One region of the Streptomyces sp. NPDC055749 genome, then DNA from elsewhere that is predicted to be linked to it. Evidence: riboswitches for the same ligand, from Rfam matches in the RefSeq annotation. Region 1 holds a riboswitch; each other region holds the start of a gene.
What was found. Region 1 has a riboswitch for cyclic di-AMP ahead of ACWGO0_RS18495 (M23 family metallopeptidase). Riboswitches for the same ligand answer to the same signal wherever they lie in the genome.

Region 1 (6,002 bases):
CGCCCGCTTCCGGTGCCGCGGCCGACGCGGACTGGGACGAGCAGCGGCTGCGGCTCTACCGGGCGGGACGCGACCATCTCATCGCCCATGGCTACGAGCAGGTGTCGATGCGGATGTTCCGCCGTGCCGACGCCCCGCACGAGGGCCCCGACGACTACGCCTGCCAGACCGACGGAATGATCGGTCTCGGCTGCGGCGCCCGCTCGTACACCTCGTCCCTGCACTACTCCTTCGACTACGCGGTGGAGATGCGGAAGGTCCGCGGCATCATCGACGGCTTCACGACGACGGAGGACTTCTCCCGGGCCGAGGTGGGACGGTACGTCGACGGCGACGAGGCCCGCAGGCGGCATCTGTTGCAGTCCCTTCTCCAGGCCGAGGGGCTGGAGCGCGCGGAGTACCGCGCGCGGTACGGCACGGACCCGTACGAGGACTTCGCCTCCGAACTGGACCGGTTCGAGGAGCGCGGCTGGCTGGCGGGCCCGGTGGGCGACGGCCTGCTCCGTCTCTCCCCGGAGGGGCTGGCCCACTCCGACGCGCTGGGGCCCGAGCTGTTCTCCCCCGCTGTACGGGCCGCGATGGCCGCGTACGAAACGAAGTGAGCGCCTCCATGGACCTGACGATCCTCTACCGGGGCCCTCTGGCCTCGTGCGACTACGCCTGTCCGTACTGCCCGTTCGCCAAGCGGCGCGACAGCCCTGAGCAACTGCGCGCCGACCGCGCCGCGCTGGAGCGCTTCAACGCCTGGGCGGCGGCGCAGACCGGCGACCGGCTGTCGGTGCTGTTCACGCCGTGGGGCGAGGGGCTGGTGCGGTCCTGGTACCGCAATGCACTGGTGGAGCTCTCCCGGTTGCCGCACATCAAGCGGGTCGCCATACAGACCAACCTCAGCTGTCGCACCGGCTGGCTGGCGGACGCCGATCTCGACAAGGTGGCCCTGTGGTGCACGTACCACCCGGGCCAGACTCCGTACGACCGGTTCCTCGGCAAGTGCCGTGAGCTGGCGGAGCTCGGCGTCCGCCACAGCGTCGGGATCGTCGGCCTGGACGAGCACCTCGACGAGGCGCGGCGGCTGCGGGCCGCGCTGCCCGACGAGGTCTATCTCTGGGTCAACGCCGCGGAGGGGCACACCTACACGGACGAGGAGGCGGGCCGCTGGACGGCCCTGGACCCCCTGTTCCCGTACAGCCGGCATCCGCACACCTCGGCCGGGCTGCCCTGCCGGACCGGTGAGTCGGTCATCTCCGTGGACGGCGACGGCACGGTGCGGCGGTGCCACTTCGTCCGTGCGGAGCTCGGCAACCTCTACGACGGGAGCTACCGCCGGGCGCTCGGCCCGCGCGGCTGTCCCCTCGCCGTCTGCGACTGCCATATCGGCTATGTGCATCTGGAGACGCTGCCGCTGTACGACGTCTTCGCGGGCGGCGTGCTGGAGCGGATACCGTCCCGGCGCCCGCTCCCTGTGCGGCAGCACGTCTCCTAGAGCGGCAGCAGATCCGGCCGCTTGGCCTCGACGTGGTCCCCGGAGGATTCGCCGCGCAGCCGCCGCCCGATCCACGGGACCAGATACTCGCGTGCCCAGAGGATGTCGTCGCGCCGGACGTCGAGCGGACGGCGCAGGACCTGCGGCGGCCACGCCTGGTCGGGGTCGGCCGGCACGTCGAGACCGAGGACCTGAGCAGCGCGGAGCGCGACCCTGGTGTGCCCCTCGGGCGACAGATGCAGCCGGTCGTCGTCCCAGGCGCGGCGGTCCTGCACGGACCGCAGCGACCACAGGTCGAGGACCGGGCAGTCGTAGCGGTCGGCGATGGAGCGCACATGGGCGGTGTAGGTGGCGATCTTGCCGCGGAGGTGCCGCAGGACCGGCACGTGGCGGGTGTCGAAGCCGGTGGTGACCATGACGGTGCCGACCGCCCCGGACAGTTCGGCGACGGCGCGCTCGAAGCGCTCGGCCACGTCGTCGGGGTCGCTCCCCGGCCGGATGATGTCGTTGCCGCCCGCGCAGAAGCTCACCAGGTCGGGGGCGAGTTCCTTGGCCCGCGGGACCTGTTCCTCGACGATCTGGTCGAGGAGTCGTCCTCGTACGGCGAGATTGGCGTACCGGAAATTGCCGTGCAGTGATGCGGTGACGCCCGCTCCCTCTTCGGAGGGCGGGAGCTGATCTGCGAGCAGCACCGCGAATCGGTCGGCCCATCCGACGAAGGTCCCGCCGGGGCCGGGGTCTCCGACGCCTTCGGTGAAGCTGTCGCCAATCGCCGCGTACGACCCTATGACGTTTGTGAGTTTCGAATCGTCTGCCACAAGCGCTTATCCTGCACCTGCGAATGTGACCTACGCGACCGTAATAAGGGGTTGACGGGTGGTGACATAGACCACCCGGTCAGTTTTTGGTAAAGCCGGAATAAGTGGAAGGGCGGTGCGCCGCCGCGCACCGCCCTTCTTCACTGCTGCCCGTCTCAGACGTCTCAGATGGAGACGCCGTGCTGACGCAGGTACGAAACCGGGTCGACGTCCGAGCCGTAGCTCGGGCCGGTGCGGACCTCGAAGTGGAGGTGCGGGCCGCTCGAGTTGCCGGTGGAACCGGAGAGGCCGATCTGCTGACCGCCGGTGACGGTCTCGCCGACCGACACGTCGAGCGAGGTCTGGTGGGCGTACTGGGAGTACATGCCGTCGTCGTGCTTGATGACGACCTCGTTGCCGTACGAACCGCTCCAGCCGGCCGAGACCACGGTGCCCGGGCCGATGGCGCGGACGCTGGTGCCGGAGGCGGCCTGGAAGTCCGCACCGGTGTGGTAGCCACTGGACCACATGGAGCCGGAGGCGCGGTACGGCGTGGTGACGCTGGGGCTGTCCAGGGGGGCCGACCAGCCGGAGCTGTTGCCCTCCGAAGCGCCGGTGGAGGCGCCGGCGTCCGTCGAGGCGGTGGACTCGGCGGGCGCGGAGTCGGAGGACGTGTCGGCCTTCGGCTCGGCGGCCTTCACCGGGGCGGCCTCGGGGGCAGCGGCCTTCGGGGCGGCAGCCTTGGGAGCGGCGGCCTTCGACGGAGCGGCCTTCGCGGAGCCGGACGCCTTGGCGCCGAGCGTCAGTTCGGTGCCGGGGAAGATCAGGCTCGGGTCCTCGCCGACGACCTTGCGGTTGTCCTCGTACAGCTTCTGCCAGCCGCCCTTGATCTTCTGCTCGGCGGCGATCTTCGACAGATAGTCGCCGGAGACCACGGAGTAGGTCTTCGGGGCGGTCTTGGCGGCGGTGGCGGGAGCGGTGTGCGCCGCGGCGACCGAGACGGCTGCGGACTTGGCGGAGGGCGCGGCCTGCTCCGCGGCGTTCGCACCGGTGGCGCCGATCAGCGGAAGGGCGAGGACGGCTCCACCCGTACCGGCGGCAAGGACGCCACGGGTGATCGGGCCGGACTTCTTACGACGGTGCTTACCCTTTGCGGGCATGGGGGAATTCCTCTCCGGCGCCTACGAGGTGAGCTGTCGGGTTCGGGCTGGAGATGCCCGGTCGCGCTGAGCGCGACTTCACCCCGAGTCGTTCCGGATTTCTCCGGACCGGCGGCTTACCTGGGTCCCCCGCTCCTGCCACGCGTGAGTGGATGCGGATTCCGGGCGGCGGCAGGATTAGGCGGTCCGTCCGGATTGACGGTGACCGTAGGCGAGTAACGACGGCCGGAACAAGCCGCCCCCGGCGCACCGGAATGCGCGATTCAATTTCCGTCCGGATTTCCGGTCACACTCCGTGGATTACGGATCTTGGCATTCCGTACGGTGCGCGGAATGCCCCTCGGCGGGTCCGCCACACACCGTCACGGATATGATCCCGCTCACCAGCCGACCGCCATCTCCCCCATAAGCAGGGCATGTTCTGCTAAATGCACCAATACGGACATGAGGGGGTACGGGTCGCGATCACGGGTCGCGATCCGGCACGGAATGGCGGCCTCCGGGGCAAGATGATTGCCTGGGGAATCAATGTCGTATCGTCACGACCGTGCCCTCGTCGGCGAGCAGCGCCGGCGCCAGACACTCCAGGAGTCACCGTGACGCAGCAGCTGCCGCAGGTCCCCCCGACGCACACTGAGCTGACCGGTGTCCGCAACTTCCGTGACGTCGGGGGCCTTCCGACCACGGACGGCCGCCGGGTGCGGTTCGGGCGGCTCTACCGCAGCGGTCACCTGGCGAACGCGACCGAGCAGGACGCGGCGTTCCTCGGCGGGCTCGGGCTGCACACGATCTTCGACTTCCGCAACGCCGCCGACCACAAGCTCGACGGGTACGACGTGGAGCTGCCGGGCGTGCGCAACGTCAGCATTCCGCTCTCCGACCCGGCCGACGGCGCCGAGTTCTGGCGGCTGGTCCGCGACGGAGACATCGCGCAGCTGCGCTCGATCCTCGCCGACGGCAAGGGCGCGGACCGCATGATCGCCTCGTACCGCTCGATCATCAAGGACCGCACCGGCGAGCACAGCCGGGTGCTGCACGCACTGGCCGAGGACAGCGTCCCCGCCCTGATGCACTGCGCCGCGGGCAAGGACCGCGCGGGGCTCTCCATAGCGGTGTCGCTGCTCGCCGTCGGCGTGGAGCGCGAGGCCATCGAGGCCGACTACCTCATGTCCAACGACGCGCACCGCCGGTACAAGGTGAAGCGCAGCGACACCTCGCCGGTCGGTATGTCCGACGAGGTCATGGAGCTGCTCAACCCGCTCTTCGGTGCGCGCGCCGACTATCTGGCGGCGGCCTTCAGCACCATCGAGGAGACCTGGGGCGGCACCGAGCGCTACCTCACCGAGGGTCTGAAGCTCTCCGCCGAGACCCGTGACCGGCTGCGGGAGCGCCTCGTCGACGAGGCGTGACCCGCCCGCCCGTCTCAGCCCTTGCCCGCCACCTCGAACAGCAGGTAGAGGAAGGCCGCGAAGACGTGCCCGGCGACCAGGTAGGCGACCAGCCGGATCACGACACCGCGCGGGAACTTCCGCTCCTGCGACTCGTAGTTCTTCCGGGACCTCGGGCTGAGCGGGTCGTAGTGCTCTGAATCGGACATAACAGTCCTTCTCTCGGTGTCAGGAACAGCGCTCGGCGTCAGGGAACAGCGCTCGGCGTCGCGGGTCTCAGCGGTTGTGGAGTCCGCTGCCCAGACACAGTTCGGCCGCCGGACTCTGCAGCAGTGTGTGGACGAACAGCAGCTCGGCGCCGCCGCGGTCGGCGGCGGCGATCCGGTGCGGGGTGAGCGAGTCGAAGTGCGCGCTGTCCCCCGGGCCGAGGTCGTGCACGGTCTCGCCGAGGCCGACCCTCAGCCGCCCCTCCAGGACGTACAGCCATTCCTCACCGGGGTGGACGCGCACCAGGTCGCCCTGGGCGCCGTACGGAACCCGGACGCGGAGCGCCTGCATGGCCCGGCCGGAGCCGCCTGCCTGGCGGTACATCCAGCCGTCGGCCTCGGCGCCCGAGTACGGGCCGCCGCGGACGATCGCGTCACGTTGGGCCGAGGACTCCCCCAGAAGCTCGGAGACCGTCGTACCGTAGACACGTGCGAGGCCCAGCAGCATGGGCAGCGAGGGTTGCCGTCGGCCCGTTTCCAGCCGGGAGAGATGTGCGGGGGAGAGCCCCGCCCGCTGAGCGGCGGTCTCCAGGGTGAGGCCACGGCCGCGGCGCAGCTCGCGCAGGCGGGGAGCGATCCCGGGCAGTTCGTCGGCCGCCGCTCCGTCGGGAGGATTCATGCCTCCATTGGGCCAGGATCTTTCCTCAGAGGCAAACTTTTTGCCTCTGAGGCAAACCCAGGCAAACCCTCGCGCTTCAACGGTTGGCGACGGCCTGTTTCACCAGGGTCCTGCCGAAGTCCCACATCAGCCCGCCCCCGCTGTGCGCGTCGTCCATCACGGCCGTGAAGGCGCTCACGAACCGGTCCACCTCCGGCTCGCCGATGACCAGCGGCGGAATCAGCTTGATGACTTCCAGATGGTCCCCGGACACCTGGGTGAGAATCCGGTGCTTCTGGAGCAGCGGCAC
Region 2 (6,002 bases), on a different contig from region 1:
GTACCAACAGATCCCGTACCAACAGCGCGCCTACCAACAACCCCCGTACCAGCAGCGCCCCCACGGCTCACCGCACCGCCCGGCGCATTGAACGTGCGTCAGGCGGACGCCTCCGTCAGTGCCGCCAGCTCCTGCTCCGTCAGCCGGAGTCCGGCGACGGCGACCAGTGCGGGCACCTGCTCGACAGTGCGGGCCGACGCGATCGGCGCCACCACGGTCGGACGGGCCGCCAGCCAGGCCAGGGCGACGGTGGCGATCTCGGCACCGTGCTCCGTCGCGACCGTGTCGAGCGCGGCGAGAACCTTCCGCCCGCGCTCCGACTCCAGGTGCTGGCCCGCCTTCTCGGCCCGCGCGCTCTCGACCGTGACCCCAGCCCGGTACTTGCCGGTGAGGAAGCCCGAGGCGAGTGCGAAGTACGGGACGGCGGCGAGGCCCGCGGCGGCGGCCGTGTCCTGGAGCGCACCCTCGTAGGTGTCGCGTGAGACGAGGTTGTAGTGCGGCTGCAGCGCCACGTAACGGGCGAGACCCTCGCTCTCGGAGAAGTCCAGGGAGGCCCGCAGCCGCTCGGGGCTGATGTTGGAAGCGGCGATCTCGCGCACCTTGCCGTCCTTCACCAGCTGGTCGAGGGCGGTGATGATCTCCTCGACCGGGACGGTCTCGTCGTCGAAGTGCGTGTAGAAGAGGTCTATGTGATCGGTGCCGAGCCGGCGCAGTGATTCCTCCGCGGCGCCCTTGATGGTGGCGGCGGAGAGCCCCTTGTACGAGGGGTGGGCACCGATCTTGGTGGCGACGACGATCTCGGAACGGTTGCCGCGCGAGGCGAGCCACTTGCCGATGACGGTCTCCGACTCGCCGCCCTCGTTGCCCGGCGCCCAGGCCGAGTAGGAGTCGGCGGTGTCGATGAAGTTGCCGCCCGCCGCCGCGTAGGCGTCCAGTACGGCGAACGACGCTGTTTCGTCGGCCGTCCAGCCGAAGACATTGCCGCCGAGTGCGAGCGGGAAGACCTGAAGGCCGGAGGAGCCGAGCGTGCGCAGAGAAGTCATGAGTGGTGCAACCCCGTCCCCGAGGCACCCTATTCCGTTTCCCGGCGTGGAAAACGGCGAACCGGCAGCCCTGACGTCGGGGGGTGTGCGTCAGGGCTGCCGGGGTTCAGGTGCGCCCTGGAATCAGGACACGGTGTCTCAGCTGCCGGGTCTCAGACCGTGAGGCCCTTGCTGCGGAGCCAGCTCATCGGGTCGATGCCCGAGCCGCCCGGGGTGTGGACCTCCAGGTGGAGGTGGGCCCCGCTGGAGTTGCCGGTCGAGCCGACGCGGCCGATGACGTCGCCGGTGCTGACCTGCTGGCCCGCGGAGACGTTCATCGAGGACTGGTGGCTGTACGTGACCTCCGTACCGTCTTCGAGCTCGATGACGGTGTGGTAGCCGTACGACGTGTGCCAGCCGGCCGAGGTGACGGTCCCGCCCTTGACGGCCTTGATCGGTGTGCCCGCCCCCGCGGCGAAGTCGAGGCCGGTGTGCTGGCCGGAGGACCACATGCTGCCGTACTGACCGAAGGTCGAGGTGATCGTGTACGAGGAGACCGGAAGGGTGTAGCTGGCGGCCAGCTTGGCGAGCCGCTCGGCCTCCGCCTTGCGCGCGGCGGCCTCTTCGGCAGCCTTCTTCTCGGCGGCGGCCTTGGCCTCGGCCTCGTCCTGCTGGGCCTTGGCCTCGGCGGCGGCCTTCTCGGCTGCCGCCTTCTCCGCGGTGGCCTTGGCCTCGGCGTCGGCACTGGCCTGCTGCTGCTCGGCCTGCTGGAGGATGCGGGTGCGCAGCGCCTCTCCGGCGTCGGTCGTGCCCTGCTCGGCCTCGGCGGTGGTGATGCCGGCGGTGGTGAGCGGCGACGACGCGGCCACCGTGGCGGTGTCCTTCGCGCCGGAGTCGTCGGACATCAAGGAGCCGACGCCGGGAATGGACTTGGCGTCGGGCAGATTGTCCGCGATGGAATCGGGAAGAGATATGGAGACCGGCGGCTTGCCCTGAGCGGTGGCCATGCCACCGGCACCGACTGCCGCGATGACGCCGACCCCGAGGACGGTGGAGCTACGAGCGAGACCGCGCTGCTTGGCTACGCGATGCCTGCCGCGAACGGGCCGGATGGACTCCTCGGTGGGATTCCATTCCTCCCAGGTCCGGTCCTGGCCGCCGAGAGTATCGGTGGCGAAGGGTGACGGGGCCTCGGGGGCAGGCTTGTTGGACGCCACGTGGGCGCACTCCTTTCCTTCCTTCTCGCCTACCGGGTTAGCTGACGGGTTCGGAGCAGGAAGGTCTCCTACGGGCCGCTCTGCCTCTTGCGAGGCACAGGTGGCCCGATTCACCCCATGTAGGTGGTTCCCCGGTTTCCTTGCGGAATTCGGCGCTCGCGCACGGTGCCGCCTCTTGCGACGACTGGGACAACCGCGCTGCGTTATCGAACGTTAATAGACACACGGCCCCGATTCCAAGCTGTTCCGGGTGATCGTTCGTGACTTTGGCCTGGACTTACCGGGATACAACCGGGTGGAATCGGGCGAGTTGAACACCCCTCATCCGTCATTTCATTTCTGACGTTGCGTCAAATGTTATGCGGAGCGGCACCCTTCGGTTACGGACGGTTGTCCCGTACCGGAGCGGCCGTCGCGCGGCTCTGCCGACGGCTCGTCAGCCAATGGCTCATTCCGCACCCCCGGCGTTCCCCCGGCCCACGATCTTCACGGTGCGCCGCCGCTCGGGCTGCCCCTCCGCGGGCCGGCCGACCGCGAGCAGCGCCATGTCGTCCGTGGACCTTCCGCCCGTATGCAGGCGTACGTCGTCGGTGAGCGCGGAGAGCAGCTCCTCGGGACCGGGGAAGATCCGCCCGCGCAGCCGGGCCGCCGGGTCGTAGAAGACCCCGTCCGCGTCCCGCGCCTCGGAGAGGCCGTCGGTGAACATCAGCAGCGTCGTACCCGGGGGCAGCGCCCACTCGTCCGCCCGGTCCGGCCACACACCCAGATCCATCCCGAGCGGCAGCGCGGGCGAGGTCGACACCAGGACGTCCAGCCTGCCGTCCGCGTGCAGCAGGATCGGTTCGGGGTGCCCCCTGTTGACGATCCTCACGAGGCCGGCGCCTGACGGGATCTCACCCAGCGCGGCGGTGATGAACCCCTCCATGGCATCGAGGCCGCCGCGCCGCGTCCCCTCCCGCGCCAGCGCCCGCTCCAGGCGCTGCGCCACGCCCTCGAGCGAACGCTCCTGCTCGGCGGCCTCCCGGAACGCCCCGATGACCACCGCGACCGCCCCGACCGCGTCGAGCCCTTTGCCCCGTACGTCCCCGACCACGAGCCGCACCCCGAACGGGGTGTCCGCGACGGCGAACAGGTCACCGCCGACGTACTCGTCCGCCTGAGCCGCCTCGTAACGTGCCGCGACGTGCAGCCCGCCGATGCGGTCGGACGGCTTCGGCAGCACCGCGCGCATGGCGGTCTCCGCGATGACCCGCGCCGAGGCCAGCTGTTCGTTGCCCCGCCGGACGACACCGTTGATGAAGAGGGCGAGCAGCCCGGCGGTGATCACGGTGGCCAGTTCGATGACGGGCTCGACCTGATCGAGCGAGCGGCTGTACAGGTCCAGCAGCACCATGGCAACGGCCGAGGCGACACCGATCCGGAGGGTGCTGGCCCGCGAGAAGAACGGCGCGGCGATCAGGGGTGCCGCCACGAAGAGGGGTACGGGGGTGAAGGTGGGCGGGGTCGTGACGTCGAAGAGTGCCCCGCCCGCGATCATCAGCGCGGGCAGCACGCGGACGAACCGGCGGGCACGGACTCCTTCGGGAGTTCCGCGCCGCCACATGTCCCGCTTCCCCACCTGTGTTCTCCTGCCGGTCCGTCTACGGTTGCGGACGGTACCGCGCCCCACCCAGGCTGACCGGAGCCGCGCCGTGCGGCGACTCGTCATCGGCCAAAGGGAGGAGCCGTGCCGGAGCCGGCCTTCAGGGCCCGCCGGGCCCGGGAAACGACTCGGGCCCGGCACGCTGTGTGCGTGCCGGGCCCGGTCCTTCAGTAGCGGGGACAGGATTTGAACCTGCGACCTCTGGGTTATGAGCCCAGCGAGCTACCGAGCTGCTCCACCCCGCGTCGGTAAACACAACTCTACGGCATCCGGGACGGGCTCATGACCACCTGCCACCGAGGGCGGAGGACGGGCGGCCGTCAGCCCGTCTCCGGTGTGCAGAACACAGCGACCCGCTGGACGTGATTGCTGCCGAACCCGCCCCGGTTCCAGCGCTGGACCAGGGGCTGGGCGGCGCCGGAGGCATCGGTGGCACGGACGCCGAGCACGTGGCTCCCGGGCGTGGCCGTCCAGTGCGCCTGCCAGCCCCGCCACGCCCACCCGTGCCCCGTCGGCGCCGCGAGTACGGCATCGCTCCACGTACGGCAGTCGTCCGTACTCACCTCGACCTTGGCGACGGGGGCGCGCCCGGACCACGCGCGGCCTTCGAGCAGCACGGTTCCGGGGCGTACGACACGGGTCCGCGACATGAAATCGGGGAAACCCGGCGGGATCATCAGCGCGCGCGGGGCGATACGGGTGACCGGCTCGCCGGACTCTTCGGCCTCCTGCCGGTAGCGGTAGGCAACCGTCTGCTGGAATCCGGTGAACGGGGTGGCGGTGAGCGTGATCCGGCGCAGCCACTTCACGGACGCCATGCCGTACCAGCCGGGCACCACCAGCCGCAGCGGGCAGCCGTGCTGGGGCGGCAGCGGCGCCCCGTTCATGCCGTACGCCACCACCACCTCCGGGTCCTGCCCCTCGGCGATATCCAGGGGCAGGCTCCGCCGGTAGTCCTGCTCGACGCCGCGCTCGACCCCGTGGTCCGCGCCGACGAAGACGGCCTCGACGGCGTCCGCCTCCACACCGGCCTCGGCGAGCAGCAGCCGCAGCGGGACACCGGTCCACTCGGCCGTGCCGACCGCCTCGGCCAGCCACGGCTGGCTCACTGGCCGAGGGGAGAGCCCGGCCCGGCCGTTGCCCGCGCACTCCATCGTCACGCGGTGCGTGACCGCCGGGAACGAGCGCAGGGCCGCCGGGTCCAGCGTCAGCGGCTTCCGGACCCGTCCGTCGACGGAGAGCCGCCAGTCTTCGGCGCGGGCGGCGGGGATGTCGTAATGGACGAGAACGTAGTGCAGACCGGGCGGCGTGACCTCGTACCGCAGGGCCTCCAGCGGGAGACCGTGGTTGCGGGCCGCGAGTGCGAGCTCCTCCGGGCTGATTCCCTCGCCCGGTCCGGCGAGGCGCCCTGGGGTGCTGATGCCGTCGAGGTGTCCGTCCCCGTCCATGACTTCATGGTGCTCCTGCGCCCGGAGTTCGGCCCTCCGGCGCACGGTGTGTGCCGTCCCGCGCACGCTGCGGCGGCCGGATTGCGCGGTTCCGCGACCGGCGGGAGGGTTGAGGTACCAGCCCTGCGGTGCCGGTCCGCCGGTGGCTGTCGGGGAGGGCCGAAGCGTCGGCGTGCAATGTGTGCTGCCGATCCGCGCGTCGGCGAGGAGACAGCTCGGCTTGGAGACACCTTCCGCGAGATGACGGCTTCGGCGAGGAGACGGCCATGGACGGCACCACATTCGAGGCGATGAAGGACGCGCTGCGCGGCCCGGTCATCGGACCGCTGGACCCCGAGTACCTGGAGGCCCGCACCGTCTACAACGCCATGGTCGACAAACGGCCGGCGGCGATCGTGCGGTGCATGGACGCGGCCGATGTCATGGCCGCGGTCGACTTCGTCCGCGACAACGGACTCGAACTCGCCGTCCGGGGAGGCGGACACAGCGGCGCCGGGCTCTGCCTCGTGGACGACGGCGTCACCATCGACCTGTCGCGGATGCGCGGAGTACGGGTCGATCCGGCCACGAGTACGGCACGGGTCGCCGGTGGCGCGCAGCTCGGCGACCTCGACCACGCGGCGCACGGATTCGGTCTGGCGACGCCCGCGGGCATCATGTCGACGACGGGCGT
Region 3 (6,002 bases), on a different contig from region 1:
ATGGGGCTCCTGTGGTTCGTGGTGTCCGCGGGGGTGCGGGAGGTCAGGCCTCTTCGGCGCCGCACGGCGACACGCAGGGACCCTTGGCCCACCACTCCGGCAGCATCGCGATCGCCTCGTCGCCCAGCGGGTTCACGCCGGGGCCGGCCGCCAGCGAGTGACCGACCAGGACGTGCAGGCACTTGACCCGGTCCGGCATGCCGCCCGCGCTCGGGAAGCCCTCCAGGACCTCGATGGCGTCGCGGCGCGCGATGTAGTCCTCGTGCGCCGCGCGGTACGCGGCGGCCAGCTCCGGGTCCGTCTGCAGGCGCTCGGTCATCTCCTTCATGACCCCGTTGGCCTCCAGCGTGCCGATCGCGGAGGCCGCACGCGGACACGTCAGATAGAAGGTCGTCGGGAACGGCGTGCCGTCCTCCAGACGGGGCTGCGTCTCGACCACGTCCGGGTTGCCGCACGGGCAGCGGTGCGCGATGGAGCGCAGTCCGCGCGGCGGACGGCCGAGCTGCTGCTGGAACGCGGCGATGTCCGCGTCGGTGGGCGTGGTGGACTCGGTCTGCGGAGGGGGGGTTTCCATGCCTGCCTTGGTTCTGCTCGAAGGTGCTTCTCAGGTGGTGCGGGGTGGTACGTGTCAGTCGCGGTCGGCGTTGTCCACGCCGTCCCAGAGGTTCGAGTGCCAGGCACGGTCCGTCGTACCCGGCTCCCCGCGGCGGTCCTCGGCCGCGTCGGGATCGATCACGGTGTAACCGGTCTCCCCCGGAAGTACGTAATGAAGGTGCTCGCGGGCCAGGCGCCGGATGTACGCGTCGTCCTTGAGCCGCGCCTTCTCGTCGCGCAGCTCCTCGGTCCGCTGCCGTGCTTCCTGCGACAGACGCTCCTGGTCGGCGATCTCGTCGCGCTGGGAGACGTACTGCCGCATCGGGTACGCGAGCGCGACCACGAGGGAGCAGACGACCAGCGCGAGGAACGCGGCGCGGCCGGTGAGCCGCGAGCGGCGGGCCTGGCGCCGGTTCTGGGACCGGTAGACGCGGGCGGCGGTCTGCTCACCGAGCAGTCGCAGCCTGGTCGCGGTGGAGAACCGGTCGCGGTCCTTCCCGGCCATGTCTCACGCCTCCCCATTACACACGTCCGTCCCCGCACACGGTACGGGACCGAGTGCGGGGACGGACGGAGGCTGGTGACTTCGGCCCGCGAAGGCCGGTGATCAGCCGTTGGGCTCAGGTGATCAGCCCTGGCCGGTGATCAGCCCTTGAAGCGCGGGAACGCCGAGCGGCCCGCGTACACCGCCGCGTCGTCGAGGATCTCCTCGATGCGCAGCAGCTGGTTGTACTTGGCGACACGGTCCGAGCGGGCCGGGGCGCCGGTCTTGATCTGACCGCAGTTCACGGCGACGGCGAGGTCGGCGATGGTGACGTCCTCGGTCTCGCCGGAGCGGTGCGACATCATGCACTTGAAGCCGTTGCGCTGGGCCATCTCGACGGCGTCCAGGGTCTCGGTCAGCGAACCGATCTGGTTGACCTTGACGAGCAGGGCGTTGGCCGAGCCCTCCTCGATGCCACGTGCCAGACGCTCCGGGTTGGTGACGAACAGGTCGTCACCGACGATCTGGACCTTGGAGCCGATCTTGTCGGTGATGGTCTTCCAGCCGGCCCAGTCGTCCTCGTACAGCGGGTCCTCGATGGAGACGAGCGGGTACGCGGAGACGAGCTCCTCGTAGTACTCGGTCATCTCGGCGGCCGAGCGGGACTTGCCCTCGAACTCGTACTTGCCGTCCTTGTAGAACTCGGACGCGGCGACGTCGAGCGCGAGACCGATGTCGCGGCCGGGAACGTAACCGGCCTCCTTGATGGCCTCGACGATGAGGTCCAGGGCGGCGCGGTTGGACTCCAGGTTCGGCGCGAAGCCGCCCTCGTCACCGAGACCGGTGGACAGGCCCTTGGTCTTCAGGACCTTCTTCAGCGTGTGGTAGACCTCCGCACCCCAGCGCAGGGCCTCGGAGAAGGACTCGGCGCCGATCGGCGCGATCATGAACTCCTGGATGTCCACGTTGGAGTCGGCGTGCGAGCCGCCGTTCAGGATGTTCATCATCGGAACGGGCAGCAGGTGCGCGTTCGGGCCGCCGAGGTAGCGGAAGAGCGGAAGGTCGGACGCTTCCGAGGCGGCGTGGGCCACGGCGAGCGAGACGCCGAGGATGGCGTTCGCGCCGAGCGAGCCCTTGTTCTCGGTGGCGTCGAGGTCGAACATCGCCTGGTCGATGAGGCGCTGCTCGGTGGCGTCGTACCCGACGAGCTCCGGGCCGATCTGCTCGATGACGGCGAGGACGGCCTTCTCCACGCCCTTGCCCATGTAGCGGTTGGGGTCACCGTCGCGAAGCTCAATGGCCTCGAACGCACCGGTGGAGGCGCCGGACGGAACAGCAGCACGTCCCGTGCTGCCGTCGTCGAGGCCAACCTCGACCTCGACCGTGGGGTTGCCCCGGGAGTCGAGGATTTCCCTGGCTACGACGACGTCGATGGACGGCACGAGGCATCTCCTTCTGGGATCTGACACTGGTTGTGCAGGGTCACTGTGGCCTTGCGGCACGAGCCTATCCGGCTGGGCCCCGTTGGCCCGCCCGGCGCCCGTCCCCTGGGACGAAAAAGGACCCAAGGGCATGCATTCACGGTCAAAGGGCCAGAAATTTACTGGCCAGTAACTACAACACTTGAAACGATCAACGTCACACACGCGTGCGGAAAAGACCCCGACCCGGCGCGCACGGGGGAGAGCGCACCGGGTCGGGGAGCAGAGCGGGGAGGGATGCCGCCGGACACCCTCCCGGGGGGAGGAGAATCCCAGGTATTACTTCGTCAGGTGGAGCTGCTGGCCCGGGAAGATCAGGTCGGCGTCCTTGACGATGTCGTCGTTCAGGTCGAACAGCTTCTCCCAGCCGCCCTTGACGTCGTGCTTCTCGGCGATCTTGCTCAGGGTGTCGCCGGTCTTCACCTTGTACTCGCCGTCACCCTTCTCGACCTTCTCGCCGGTCGGGGTGGTGACGGTCTTCGGCGCCTCGGTCTTCGGGGCGGTGCGCTGCTCGCTGCGCGTGGTGGGCTGCTCGGCCTGACGCTCCGGCTGGGCCTGCTGCTGCGGCTGCTCGTCGCCGTTGTCCGAGGAGGTGTCGACGCCCGGGTCCACACCGTCGTTGGTGAGGTTGCCGGCACCGGCACAGGCCCAGGCGCCCGGGCCCTGCATGTCGAGAAGCTTCTCGGCGGTGGCGATCTGCTGCGACTTGCTGGCCAGGTCGGCGCGGGACGCGTACTGCGTACCACCGGCGGCGGCCCAGCTGGACTGCGAGAACTGCAGACCGCCGTAGTAGCCGTTTCCGGTGTTGATGGACCAGTTGCCACCGGACTCGCACTGGGCGACGGCGTCCCACGTGGAGACGGAGGCGGCGGAGGCGCCGGTCGCACCCATCAGCGGGACGGCGACAGCGGCACCGGCGACACCGGCGAGCGTGGCGACACGGACGGCCTTGGACGGGCGGCGGTGCTTGGCCTTGCTGGAAAACAGCATGGAGCTTCTCCTCACCGACGCCTACGAGGTGAGCTGTCGGGTTCGGGCCAAGTGAGTTGCCCGGCCGCACGTCCTTGCGTGCGACTTCACCCCAAGCCGGTCCTCGGTCGTCTCTCGACGATCGGGCCCGGCGCTTACCTGGGTCCCCCGCTCCTGCCTACGGCGCTTTACGCGTCTGTTCCCTTCGACCGACGGCAGGATTCGGCGTGACGGTCGACGGGGCCCGCGGTGCGAGCGGTTCCGACCGTAAACATAGGCAACCCCGACATTCAAAGAGGGACATACCGGCCATTCGTGCCTTACTTGCCTCAGCGGAATGAACGTTTCCGCAGGTCGGAAGGGGCGCGGGCGGGACAGCCGGACGCGACACGCCAGTTGAAGCAAAGAGACCCATGTCTCACTTACGCATAAGTGGACATAGGTCCCTGAACTACCCCCGATTTTGGGGCGTTTTCCCGAATTGGATCAGTTGCGCTTGGAGCTCTCCGCGCCGCCCTGCTGTCCCAGATCGAGGCTCTGGCCGGGAAGGATGAGGTCGGGGTCCGAGCCGAGCGCGCCCTTGTTGGCCTCGTAGAGCTCGGTCCAGCCGCCGGGAACCTTCTGTGCGTCAGCAATCGCCCAGAGGTTGTCGCCGGGCCGCACGGTGTAGTCGCCGTCGGGGCTCGCCGTACCCGCGTCACGGGCCTCGCCGTCGCCGCGCGAGGCGTGTCGGCCGCCGGAGTCGCGCCCGTTGCCCTTGTCCGCGTCCTGGGTCGCCTCGGGGGCCGGCGTGCCGCGGTGCTTGCCGCCGCCCTCGTCCGTGCCCGCAGGGGCGTCGGACGCATCGGGAGACGGCGTGGTGGACGGTGCGGGAGAGGCGGACGAGCCGGAGTCCCCGGATTCCGCCGTGCCGTCCGTCGCGTCACCCTTGCCGGGCTTGCCGGACTTATCGGCTTCGTCCTTGTTGTTCGCTTCGTCCGCCGCTTCATCCGTGGCTTCGCCCGACGGATCCTCGGACGGGAACAGCCCGTCCGAAGGTTCGGCGGAGGGAACGCCGCCCGGGTCGACACCCGGCAGGGCGCCGTCCAGCGCGAGCCCGGAAATCACCGCGCAGCTCGGCCACGCCTGCGGGCCCTGGTCCTCCAGGACCTTCTCCGCGACCGCTATCTGCTGCGAGCGGCTGGCGAGGTCGGCACGGGCCGCGTACGCCGAGCCGCCGTACGCGGACCAGGTGTCCTGGGAGAACTGCAGGCCGCCGTAGTAGCCGTTGCCCAGGTCCGCACTCCACATGCCGCCGCTCTCGCACTCGGCGACCCGGTCCCAGGTCGAGGCGTCGGCGGCGTGCGCACCGGTCGCACCGAGCAGCGGGATGGCGATGGCCGATCCCGTCACGCCTGCGGCGACAACGATGGCGGGTGCCTGGCGAGGGCGACGGTGTCTGCCGTTCGCGGAGCCCATGGGATTGCCTTCCGTGTGACTGACAAGTGACTGCTGTTATGTGACTGCTGTGGTGAACGGTGAACCTAGCGGGACTCGAACGTGTGTCACAAGTCGATGCAGCGGAGATCACGTGAAAGTCACAGAGTTGACGGAGTGTCACCTTGCTTGGCCGGCTGACCGGGGGCGAACTCCACCGGAAGCGTGCGCAGTCCGCGCATGATGAGCCCGCCACGCCACCGCAAATCGGTAGGTTCCACCGCAAGACGCAGGTCAGGAAGGCGCCTCAGGAGCGTTGCCAGCGCGGTCTGTCCCTCCAGGCGGGCGAGCGGCGCCCCCACGCAGTAGTGGATGCCGTGCCCGTATCCCACGTGCTGATTGTCACTCCGTGCGAGGTCCAGCGTGTCCGGATCAGGGAAGCGCTCCGGGTCACGGTCGGCGGCCGCGAGGACGACCAGCACGGGGTCCCCGACGGCGATGTCCTGCCCGCCGAGCGTGACCGGCTCCGTCGCGTACCGCCAGGTGGCGAGCTCCACCGGGCCGTCGTAGCGCAGCAGTTCCTCGATGCCCGTGGCCAGGAGGCCGCTCTCGCCCGCTTCGAGCGAGCGCTGGAGCCGCTCCCGCTCGCCGGGGTTGCGCAGCAGGGCGTACGTACCGTTGCCGATGAGGTTGACCGTTGTCTCGAAACCGGCGAAGAGAAGGATGAACGCCATCGCGGCGGCCTCGTTCTCGGTGAGGTGCTCGCCGTGGTCGCTGGCCCGGATGAGACCCGAGATCAGGTCGTCGCCCGGATTCTCCCGTTTACGGTGGATCAGTTCGGCGAGGTAGCCACGCATCTTCTTCACGGACCTGGCCACCCCGCCGCGCGGGCCGCCGCCGTGCCGGATCATCATGCCCGCCCAGTCGCGGAAGTCGTCCTGGTCCTCCGGCGGGACCCCGAGCAGGTCGCAGATCGCGTAGATGGGCAGCGGGAAGGCGAAGTCGTGGATGAGGTCCGCCTTCCCGTCCGCGATGAAGTTGTCGATGAGGCGGTCCGT

Region 2: another riboswitch for cyclic di-AMP. It lies ahead of ACWGO0_RS02920 (M23 family metallopeptidase); the one in region 1 lies ahead of ACWGO0_RS18495 (M23 family metallopeptidase).
Region 3: another riboswitch for cyclic di-AMP. It lies ahead of ACWGO0_RS35350 (transglycosylase family protein); the one in region 1 lies ahead of ACWGO0_RS18495 (M23 family metallopeptidase).

What each region holds. Positions count from the first base shown of each region.
Region 1 covers NZ_JBSHFH010000022.1:29,143-35,144, forward strand. The annotation lists gene ACWGO0_RS18480 (STM4012 family radical SAM protein) at 1-602, shown strand, start outside; gene ACWGO0_RS18485 (STM4011 family radical SAM protein) at 611-1,483, shown strand; gene ACWGO0_RS18490 (SGNH/GDSL hydrolase family protein) at 1,480-2,301, opposite strand; gene ACWGO0_RS18495 (M23 family metallopeptidase) at 2,466-3,440, opposite strand; cyclic di-AMP (ydaO/yuaA leader) riboswitch at 3,446-3,601, opposite strand; gene ACWGO0_RS18500 (tyrosine-protein phosphatase) at 4,037-4,849, shown strand; gene ACWGO0_RS18505 (DUF6126 family protein) at 4,864-5,037, opposite strand; gene ACWGO0_RS18510 (helix-turn-helix domain-containing protein) at 5,105-5,713, opposite strand; gene ACWGO0_RS18515 (aspartate aminotransferase family protein) at 5,790-6,002, opposite strand, start outside.
Region 2 covers NZ_JBSHFH010000002.1:237,259-243,260, reverse strand. The annotation lists gene ACWGO0_RS02930 (PrsW family glutamic-type intramembrane protease) at 1-91, shown strand, start outside; gene ACWGO0_RS02925 (aldo/keto reductase) at 99-1,043, opposite strand; gene ACWGO0_RS02920 (M23 family metallopeptidase) at 1,196-2,239, opposite strand; cyclic di-AMP (ydaO/yuaA leader) riboswitch at 2,251-2,404, opposite strand; gene ACWGO0_RS02915 (PP2C family protein-serine/threonine phosphatase) at 2,688-3,842, opposite strand; tRNA gene ACWGO0_RS02910 (tRNA-Met) at 4,053-4,126, opposite strand; gene ACWGO0_RS02905 (sulfite oxidase) at 4,202-5,329, opposite strand; gene ACWGO0_RS02900 (FAD-binding oxidoreductase) at 5,596-6,002, shown strand, end outside.
Region 3 covers NZ_JBSHFH010000083.1:4,406-10,407, forward strand. The annotation lists gene ACWGO0_RS35330 (Ppx/GppA phosphatase family protein) at 1-2, opposite strand, end outside; gene ACWGO0_RS35335 (DUF501 domain-containing protein) at 44-574, opposite strand; gene ACWGO0_RS35340 (FtsB family cell division protein) at 629-1,099, opposite strand; gene eno (phosphopyruvate hydratase) at 1,240-2,520, opposite strand; gene ACWGO0_RS35350 (transglycosylase family protein) at 2,839-3,549, opposite strand; cyclic di-AMP (ydaO/yuaA leader) riboswitch at 3,553-3,724, opposite strand; gene ACWGO0_RS35355 (transglycosylase family protein) at 4,015-4,986, opposite strand; gene ACWGO0_RS35360 (cytochrome P450 family protein) at 5,106-6,002, opposite strand, start outside.